One region of the Paenarthrobacter sp. JL.01a genome, then DNA from elsewhere that is predicted to be linked to it. Evidence: riboswitches for the same ligand, from Rfam matches in the RefSeq annotation. Region 1 holds a riboswitch; each other region holds the start of a gene.
What was found. A riboswitch is a leader RNA that binds a small molecule or an ion and turns the genes downstream of it on or off. The one in region 1 is predicted to bind cyclic di-AMP.
Positions count from the first base shown of each region.

Region 2: another riboswitch for cyclic di-AMP. It lies ahead of N5P29_RS03565 (aggregation-promoting factor C-terminal-like domain-containing protein); the one in region 1 lies ahead of N5P29_RS05095 (M23 family metallopeptidase).
Region 3: another riboswitch for cyclic di-AMP. It lies ahead of N5P29_RS19395 (hypothetical protein); the one in region 1 lies ahead of N5P29_RS05095 (M23 family metallopeptidase).
Region 4: another riboswitch for cyclic di-AMP. It lies ahead of N5P29_RS01975 (NlpC/P60 family protein); the one in region 1 lies ahead of N5P29_RS05095 (M23 family metallopeptidase).

Region 1 is NZ_CP104877.1:1,033,041-1,035,233, forward strand. It holds gene N5P29_RS05090 (iron-dependent transcriptional repressor DtxR) at 1-386, shown strand, start outside; cyclic di-AMP (ydaO/yuaA leader) riboswitch at 581-821, shown strand; gene N5P29_RS05095 (M23 family metallopeptidase) at 826-1,662, shown strand; cyclic di-AMP (ydaO/yuaA leader) riboswitch at 1,801-1,969, shown strand; gene N5P29_RS05100 (C40 family peptidase) at 1,974-2,193, shown strand, end outside.
Region 2 is NZ_CP104877.1:725,226-727,418, reverse strand. It holds gene N5P29_RS03570 (sensor histidine kinase) at 1-1,027, shown strand, start outside; cyclic di-AMP (ydaO/yuaA leader) riboswitch at 1,142-1,325, shown strand; gene N5P29_RS03565 (aggregation-promoting factor C-terminal-like domain-containing protein) at 1,329-2,186, shown strand.
Region 3 is NZ_CP104877.1:4,089,173-4,091,365, forward strand. It holds gene N5P29_RS19390 (ATP-dependent DNA ligase) at 1-691, opposite strand, end outside; cyclic di-AMP (ydaO/yuaA leader) riboswitch at 899-1,049, shown strand; gene N5P29_RS19395 (hypothetical protein) at 1,065-2,159, shown strand.
Region 4 is NZ_CP104877.1:396,327-398,519, forward strand. It holds gene N5P29_RS01970 (copper resistance CopC family protein) at 14-646, shown strand; cyclic di-AMP (ydaO/yuaA leader) riboswitch at 797-985, shown strand; gene N5P29_RS01975 (NlpC/P60 family protein) at 989-1,774, shown strand; gene N5P29_RS01980 (NAD(P)/FAD-dependent oxidoreductase) at 1,874-2,193, opposite strand, start outside.

The DNA of each region.
Region 1 (2,193 bases):
GGGAGCACGTGATGAGCGAACGCGTCGAACGCCGCCTCTACGAACTCCTTGAGCACCCCACCGAGTCTCCGTACGGCAATCCCATTCCCGGGCTCGAAGCCCTGGGCGGCCTGACCGGCCAGCAATTCCCAAGGATCGACGTCAACCTCCTCCAGGCCATGGACAGTTACGCTTCGGATTCGCGCGTGGTCATCACCCGGCTGGCCGAGCCTATCCAGGTTGAGCCGGAACTGCTGACCCAGTTGGACGAGGGCGGGATCCGGCCGGGAGCGCCGGTATCCCTCGAACGCGTGGGCGAGTACATCTCGGTACGCGTGCCCGGCATCGAGGGCGCACTGGAGCTTCCGCCGGAAGTTGCAGCGCACGTCTTCGTCTCCCTCAACTGACCGACCGCCCTCCGGGGTCGGAAATTCACGTGTCAAACCTCACTTCTGCGTTGCCCGCGCGCGTGTGACCTGCACTTTTTCGGAAAGAGTGATAAGGGGCCGCCGCTGCGGTCGCGTTTTCTGTTGATAACGAATTTATTACCGAGGGCCTTAATCCCCTATAGTTATCTACTAGCGCTGATACCAAAGCGCTACCTGATCCGGAGCCGAGCTCTGCCAGCGGATTGGGTGAACCACCACCACTGGCAGAGGCGGGGGAACCACAAGCGGCTGTCTAAAGAAGCAGCCTTGGGGTGAAGTCCGCAGCAGAAGTGCCCACTAACGCAAGTCCCTTTTGGGATACCTGTGTGCCGTGAGTGCTTCGTGCGGACCGGGTCTTTGAACTCTCTGACCCGAATCCGACAGCTAACTTCGCAGGCTTTTGAGAGAGGAACAGAGTTTGACATCGCAGAACGTCAGGGGCCGCCGTCGTGCGTCCGGCCCCGCTACTGAGCTGCGGCCAGCCCGCGTCGTAACGGAGATCCGGCCCCGCGACACCGAACGTCAGGTGCGCCGCCGTAAGAGCCCGATGCGCCAGGTTGCCGACTTCGCCGCAGCAAGTGGCGTCGGGCAGAAGGCCGGAGTTGCGCTTGCCGCCACCGGCCTGGTCCTGACTGTCGGGCTGCCGGCTACCAGCCCCGTCATGGCCACCTCGGAATCGGGCCAGACCGAATCCGCCCTCGCCGTTGGCGGCCCCGTAGGAAGCCAGCCCGAGGTTTCCGCGGCAGCATCGGCCAAAATCGACTTCAGCCGTGCAGCTGTTGCCACCGCCGCCGACCCCGATGGAAAGCTGAAGCAACTGCTCAGCGCACAGTCCGCCGGCAGCATCCAGCGGTCCTCCTCCCTGGGAACCCTGGGCAGCCCCCTTGACTCCTTGGTCACGGCGTCGCCTTTCGGTTACCGCGTCAGCCCCCTGACCGGCGGAACCGGCGACTTCCACCGCGGCCAGGACTTCGTCGCCCAGTGCGGCACTGCCGTGCACGCGGCTGCGGCCGGCAAAGTGACCTTCGCCGGATGGCATGAGTACGGCGGAGGCAACCGCGTGGTCGTGGACCACGGAAACGGCCTTGAGACCACGTACAACCACCTGTCTTCGTTCAACGTCCAAGTGGGCCAGACGGTCAACCGCGGCGACACCGTTGCCCTCAGTGGCACCACAGGCGCCTCCACCGGCTGCCACCTCCACTTCGAGGTCCAGGTCAACGGCGAAGTCGTCGACCCCATGGGCTGGCTCTAAGCCAGTTGATGGTCCTCTCTCGCATTGATGACACGTCTCGTGACCTGAATGTGACATTCGCTTTCAATTGTTATAACCTTCAGAGCGCATCGGCTTTTTAGGGGGCCGATGCACTTGAGTGGATTGCCTAGCTCTGCCACCACTCGAGGTCCGTTCGCAAAATTCGTCTGGCAGGGGCGGGGGAACCACTTTTGGTCTTCGCATGAAGGCCTTGGGGTTAAGTCGCAAAGCTTCCCAGGAAGCAGCGCGGCCGGATGACTCCCATCCGAATCCGACAGCTCACCTCGCAGGCATTGGGAGAGGCTACCTACGTGTCATCACGCACTACCCCTGCGCGCCACCGCGCTGAAACGGTTCGTTCGAACCCGTTGAACACTCTTTCGAAGGCTGTTTCGTCAAACGCCGGTACCGTAGGCCGCCAGGCCGCCGTGCTGGCAGCAGCCTCAGGCCTCGTCCTCACCGTCGGACTGCCGGCCAACGCCGCCGGCACCGATGTCACCACCTCGGAAGTTTCCAGCACCCAGCAGCTGG
Region 2 (2,193 bases), 310 kb from region 1:
GAAGACCAATTACGGCGATGTGATCGTCACGGGCCTGCCGCTCGCGGACAAGCAGACAGCAGAGGCTTCGCTGGTCTGGACCATGGTTCTGGTGTCACTGGGCGGCCTGGTGGTGATCGGCCTCGTAGGCACCGTGATTATCCGTCGCACCATGCGGCCCCTGGAGCAGCTGTCCGATGTCGCCACCAAGGTTTCGCGGCTGCCTCTCGACGCCGGTGAAGTGGCACTTGCGGTGCGTGTACCGCCGTCGGCTTCCCATCCCGGCACCGAAGTGGGCAGCGTGGGCCATGCCCTGAACCAGATGCTGAACAACGTCTCCAGCGCGCTGGAGGCCCGTCAGGAGAGCGAGACAAAAGTGCGGCAGTTCGTTGCCGACGCCTCGCATGAATTGCGGACGCCGCTGACGGCCATCCGCGGCTACACCGAGCTGCTGCGGATGACCGAGACCTTAACGGACGATGGCAGGAAGTCCCTGGCCCGGGTGCAAAGCCAGTCCGAACGCATGACTACGCTGGTGGAGGATCTGCTGTTGCTGGCAAGGTTGGACGAGGGCCAACCGCTGAAGGTCACGGACGTGGACCTGACCCAGTTGGTGATCGAGACCGTGAGTGACGAGAAAGTCATGGCCCCGGACCACATCTGGCAGCTGATGTTGCCGGACGAACCGATCACGGTGCGTGGAGATGCCACGCAGTTGCATCAGGTATTGGCCAATCTGCTCTCGAACGCCCGCAAACACACAGATCCTGGAACCACGGTGGTCACCGGGGTGATGCTTTCGGCAGACGGCAGCGCAGTGGTTACCGTAACGGACAACGGGCCCGGCATTCCCGGAGATTTCCAGGGCAGGATTTTCTCCCGGTTCGCCCGGGCAGATGCCGCAAGGTCGGGGGCGGAGGGGACGTCCGGCTTGGGCCTGTCGATAGTCGAATCCATCGTCACGGCCCATGGCGGAAGCGTGGAAGTGACGTCCAAGCCGGGGCGGACAGAATTCGCTGTCCGGCTGCCCGTCGTCGCTAGCGACTGAAGGTAACGGCCCCGGCAAGGCGACTCACCGGCGTCGTGATCTCTGTTACCTAAATGTGACTTCTGACGGAACCTCCTGTACCGTCGAAAGTGTGGGTCGCCCCAAATGGCCCGCATCCGGGATGCGCCGAGCTCTGCCACATCCCGGAGTCCGTTCTTACTCCGAGGCAGAGACGGGGGACCCAGAGTCTCCGGGCCTGGCATTTGCCGGCCCTTGGGGTGAAGCCGCAGCGTAACGCGCGGCCGGATGACCTCATCCGAACCCGACAGCTAACTCCGCAGGCGCTGAGAGGTAATCACACATGTCTGAACTTAACGATCAGACGCGCCCTTCCGCGCGTCACCGCGACCAGAACGACACCCAGTTGACCAAGTCGCAGACCGTCCTCAAAAAGGCCGCCCGTGAGGGCAAGTCCGGCAAGCGCATGCCCGTTGTAGCCGGCGTCATCGCCGCCGCGCTGGGTGTTGCATCACTCGGAACCGCTGCCAACGCCGCCCTCAACCTTCCTGAGGCCAGCCGCGTGGCTGAGACGCAGACCGCCGTCGAGGCCAGCAACGCCAAGGCCGCTGAAGAAGCCGCCGCTGCCAAGAAGGCTGCAGACGAAAAGGCTGCCGCCGCCAATGCCGCGGCAGACAAAGCAGCGGCCGATAAGGCTGCAGCTGACAAGGCCGCTGCGGACAAGGCAGCTGCCGACCAGGCCGCCGCTGCGCAGGCAGCAGCTGAGAAGGCCGCCGCCGACCAGGCAGCAGCAGAAAAGGCTGCCGCTGACGCCGCCGCCAAGCAGGCCGCCGACGCCGCTGCTGCCGCCGCCGCAGAAGCAGCCGCCGCCGCAGCCGCCCCCAAGGCTGTTGACGACCCCGCTGCCGCCAAGGCCTACGCCGCCAGCATCCTGGGCAGCTACGGCTGGAGCGCCTCTGAGATGACGGCACTGAACACGCTGTGGGAGAAGGAATCAGGTTGGCGGACCACTGCCACCAACGCTTCCAGCGGTGCGTACGGTATTGTCCAGTCGCTTCCGGCCGGCAAGATGGCTTCTGTCGGCGCCGACTGGCAGACCAACTACCAGACCCAGATCAAGTGGGGCCTGAACTACATCAAGGAACGCTACGGCTCCCCGTCAGCTGCCCTGGCCTTCCACCTGGCCAACAACTGGTACTAAGCCAAGA
Region 3 (2,193 bases), 1.3 Mb from region 1:
GGCCCGAGTCGTCGTAGAGCCCCAGGAGCATCGACCCCACAACTTTCGCGGTCTTGTGCCAGCGGAAGCCGGCAACGACACAGTCGGCTGTCCGCTCATGCTTGGTCTTGAACATCACCCGCTTGTTCGGCTGATAGGTGCCGTCGAGCGGTTTGGACAGCACGCCGTCGAGCCCTGCTCCCTCAAGCTGCACGAACCATTCCTTCGCCCGCTCCAGGTCCGTCACCGCGGGCGTGACGTACACCGGCGGCTCAGCGTTGGCGAGGGCTTTCTCCAAGGCCGCGCGTCGCTCTGCGAAGGGCTTTACCGTGAGATCCTCCTCGCCGAGGGCAAGAAGGTCGAACGCCACCAACGACGCCGGCGTCTTCTCCGCAAGCATCCGCACCCGGCTGTCCGCGGGATGGATCCGCTGCTGCAACACCTCGAACTCCAGCCTGTTGCCCTGGATCAGGATGATCTCGCCGTCCACCACGCACTTGTCCGGAAGGTTCCTCTTCAGGGCTTCAACGAGCTCCGGGAAGTAGCGCGTCATGGGCTTTTCGTTGCGGCTGCCCAGGATGATCTCGTCCCCGTCCTTGAAGACGATGGTCCGGAACCCATCCCACTTGGGCTCGTAATGCCCAACGTCGGGGATGTTCGGGACAGACTTGGCGAGCATGGGCGAAACGGGCGGCATCACAGGCAGGTCCATAGCTCATGTCTACCGGCCAGTAGGCGCCCAAGGCTAGTGCCTTCCGGACTTCGGCCGGCCCCGAAGCCTAAGCGGTAGAGCCCTCTCGAAGGGGCGGACGTTCCGCCCGTTACATTAATGTGACTTTACTTTCCGGCTACTGTACGGTCGTAGGGCGACCCGAATCTCCGCTGGGCCGCTTCTGGATTGACGCCGGGCTCTGCCGCAATCCAGGATCCGCCAGACCCGCGGCAGAGACGGGGGACCCACAGTTCTCCGGGCTTGTTTTCTCCGCAAGCCCTTGGGGTGAAGCCGCAACCAGCGGCCGGACGGCCTCGTCCGAACCCGACAGCTAACCTCGCAGGCGTTGAGAGGCACAACCATGTCCCCAACCATGGATAACACGCGCCGCGCGCAACTCGAACGCGAGCGCACCAAGCCAACCGGACGCCGTCGGGCCCAACCCAGCGGACAGGTCGCCGGTACAGAAAGTACGACGCCGGAACCCGCCACTGCGGCGATTCCCACCACGCGCGCCGCCGCCCGCGCCGCTGAGCGGGAACGGGCAGCCCGCGCCGTGATTGAGCCGGCAGAAACCCTGGCAGCGAAATCCGTGCCCCCGGAACCGGCGACCGCGGCCATCCCGGTTGTCGAGGCCGCCCGGGCCGCAGCTCCCGCTTCAACCACGCCGGGCCCTTCAACGTCCGCCATCCCGATCGTCCGGCAGGAAAATCCGGCCACTGCGGCCATTCCCGCGGCCGCCGCCGCTGCACCCAAGACGCCAGCTCCTCTTAACGCTGCGGGCCTCGGCGCGACCTCGACATTCGGCCGCGAACCCCAAGCCGTCCTGCGGAAAGCCGCGTCCGTGAAGCACATGAGCCAGCGCATGGCAATTGTTGCCGGCGCGCTGGGACTCGCCCTGACCGCAGGATCCGTGGGTCAGGCCCTGCATCTTCCCTTCTTCGGGCAGGAAGCACCCACAAACCAAGCCAGCGGCGGCAACGCTGACCGCCAATCGGGCTCCGCCGCACCGGCACCACGGACGTCCTACACCACGGCGTCGTCCCCGTCGTCATCGGGTTCAGCCTCGTCCGAAGCCGGCCAGCCGGCAACGGTCCCGGAGGCACCTGCGGCGGTTTCGCCGTCGTCGGTTCCCTCACCGCACGTCTCCTTGGCCGCTCCGGTTTGGGTACCTTCGGCGGCAGCCCCGGCTGCTGCACCGCCCGTGACCTCGACGCCTGCGCCCGGAACGACTCCGGCCCAGCCCGCGCCGGCTCCCAGCGACGTGCCGTCGGACACGGTCACCACTCCGCCAGCCACGCCGACGCCGACTACAACCCCGACTCCGACCACGACAGCAACTCCTACGCCGACACCCACGCCCACGGAGACCTCCAAGCCACGGCCCACCGGCAACCCGAACACGCCGAAGCCGCAAGCATCCACCTTGGAATCGCTCCTGAGCGCTGCCCGGGATGTGTTGCAATGAGCATCCGTTTGCCCCGCACCACAGTCCACACCGG
Region 4 (2,193 bases), 640 kb from region 1:
GAGAAACCGCCCCATGCGTACCATCCGCCCGCTTCTGGCCGCCGTCGTCGCCGCCTTTGCCTTCGCCTCCGCCCTGCTGTTTTCCGCGGCACCGGCGTCCGCGCACGACGTCGCGGAATCCACGGCGCCGGCGAACGGTGCCACCGTGGCTGAAGTTCCGGCGTCGGTCTCCATTACGTTCAACAACCGGCCCCTGGCCATCGGTTCGGGCGTCACTGTAACCGCCGGCGGTGAAAACTGGGCTGACGGACCCGTGGAAATCATCGACAGCCAGGCGGTGCAGAAGCTTCGCGCGGGCGCCCCTGCGGGGGAGTACACCGTGGTTTGGCGCGTCGTCAGCTCCGATTCGCACCCCATCGAAGGCACCTTCAAGTTCACGGCCACCGCTGGAAGCACGACGGCGGCCAGCGGCTCCGCAGCGGCCTCACCTTCCGGATCGGCGACGTCGGCCACGGTCCCGTCCGTGGGTTCGGCACCTCCGGGAACCGGCAGCAGCGCTCCCGCGGCTGACGCGTCCCAGCCTTTCCCATGGAGCATCGTTGTGATCGCAGCAGTGGCAGTTGGGCTCGTGATCTTCCTTGCTGTGACAGCACGGAAGAAACTTGCTGCTTCCGATGACTCGGAAGGCCCCGCATCCGCGGAATGACGGGCTTTTCTACATAGCTGCGAATATCTCGGTTCGGTCACTGCGACACGCCAAGGCAACGGTTCCCGTTACTTAAATGTGACTTCGCAGCGATCATCGCGTACGGTGGTACCTGTGCCTGTTCCACGTAGCAGGCACTTCCGGCCTGATTGCCTAGCTCTGCCGCAGTCCGGAATCCGTTCGCAGACAAACCTACGGCAGAGACGGGGAACCCAATTTGGGCCGCTTACGAGCGCGCCTTGGGGTGAAGTCACGAAGCTTCCGCTCAGCGGGAGATAGTGGCCGGGTGACTCCCATCCGAATCCGACAGCTAACCTCGCAGGCATCGGGAGAGGCTCTTTCATGTCTTCACGCATTCTTCGCGGCCGTCGTAAGGCGGACAGCGTACGTCCTAATCCGTTCATCTCCATCTCCAAGGCAGTTGCCAGCAACGCTTCCGGCGCTGGCCGCCAGGCAGCCGTTATCGCAGCAGCTTCCGGACTCGTGCTGACCGGCTCCGTAGCTGCCCACGCAGCCGAGGCTCCGGCCCAGCGTGACTCCAGCCCTGCCACGGTCGCCGAGACCGCATCCGAGGCTCCGACCCAGGTTGTAACCGCCCTTTCGACGGCGACCATCAACTTCGAGCGTCCCGCAGTTGCTTCTGTTGCGGCTCCGGTCATCGAAAAGCCGGCTCCGGTCGTTGAGGCCCCCGCTCCCAAGACCGCTACCGTCGCTGCTGCTGCGGCTCCTGTCGCCGCCCAGGCTGCAGTTGCTGCTCCGGCCGCTGTTGCTCCTGCTGCCGCTCCGGTAGCTGCGGCTCCTGCCGCTGGTGGCGTCAACGCTGCCATGGTTGCCTCGGCTTACGCCCAGATCGGCATCATGCAGGACTGCACCGCCATGGTTGAGCGGGCCCTCGGCTCCGCAGGCATCCCTGTTGGCGACCTGGCACCCATGCAGTTCATGAACTACGGCAAGGTTGTCAGTGACCCCCAGCCGGGCGACATGATCGTCCAGTCGGGCCACGTTGCCATCTACATCGGCAACGGCCAGGCCATCAGCGGTGGCATCAACGGCAACCAGACGGGCATCCACCCGATCAGCTGGCTGACCGCGACGGGTCCCATCACCTACGTACGCGCTGGCGCATAAGCCTCACGCATCAACGCAAAGGCCGGTGTCTTCCGAAGATTGATTCTTCGAGGACACCGGCCTTTGGGCTTTAAGTATGGGTTTGCAGCGCCTGCGCAGCTAGGCAATGGCGATGCCAGGGCCGCCGGGCAGTGCAACCTTTGAGGAGATTGCCTGGCCAACCGCCTTGGCCTGCCGGAGCACTTCCTTGGGCGTCGGCGTGATGAGTTCTCCCACGCCCACCAGATGCATGCCCACGGCGCGCATGGCGGACACGAGGTTCTGCCCCACGGCGATGCCCAGTTCGGCCAGCATCCGCCGCAGTTGGCTCTGCGCGCAACGCGTCACCACCACATGGTCCGCCAGGAGGATTCCATTGGCTGTGTGCACTGCCCATTGGCGAGGTGCTGATTCAAGGGGGCCTGACGCGAGGAGCCCGT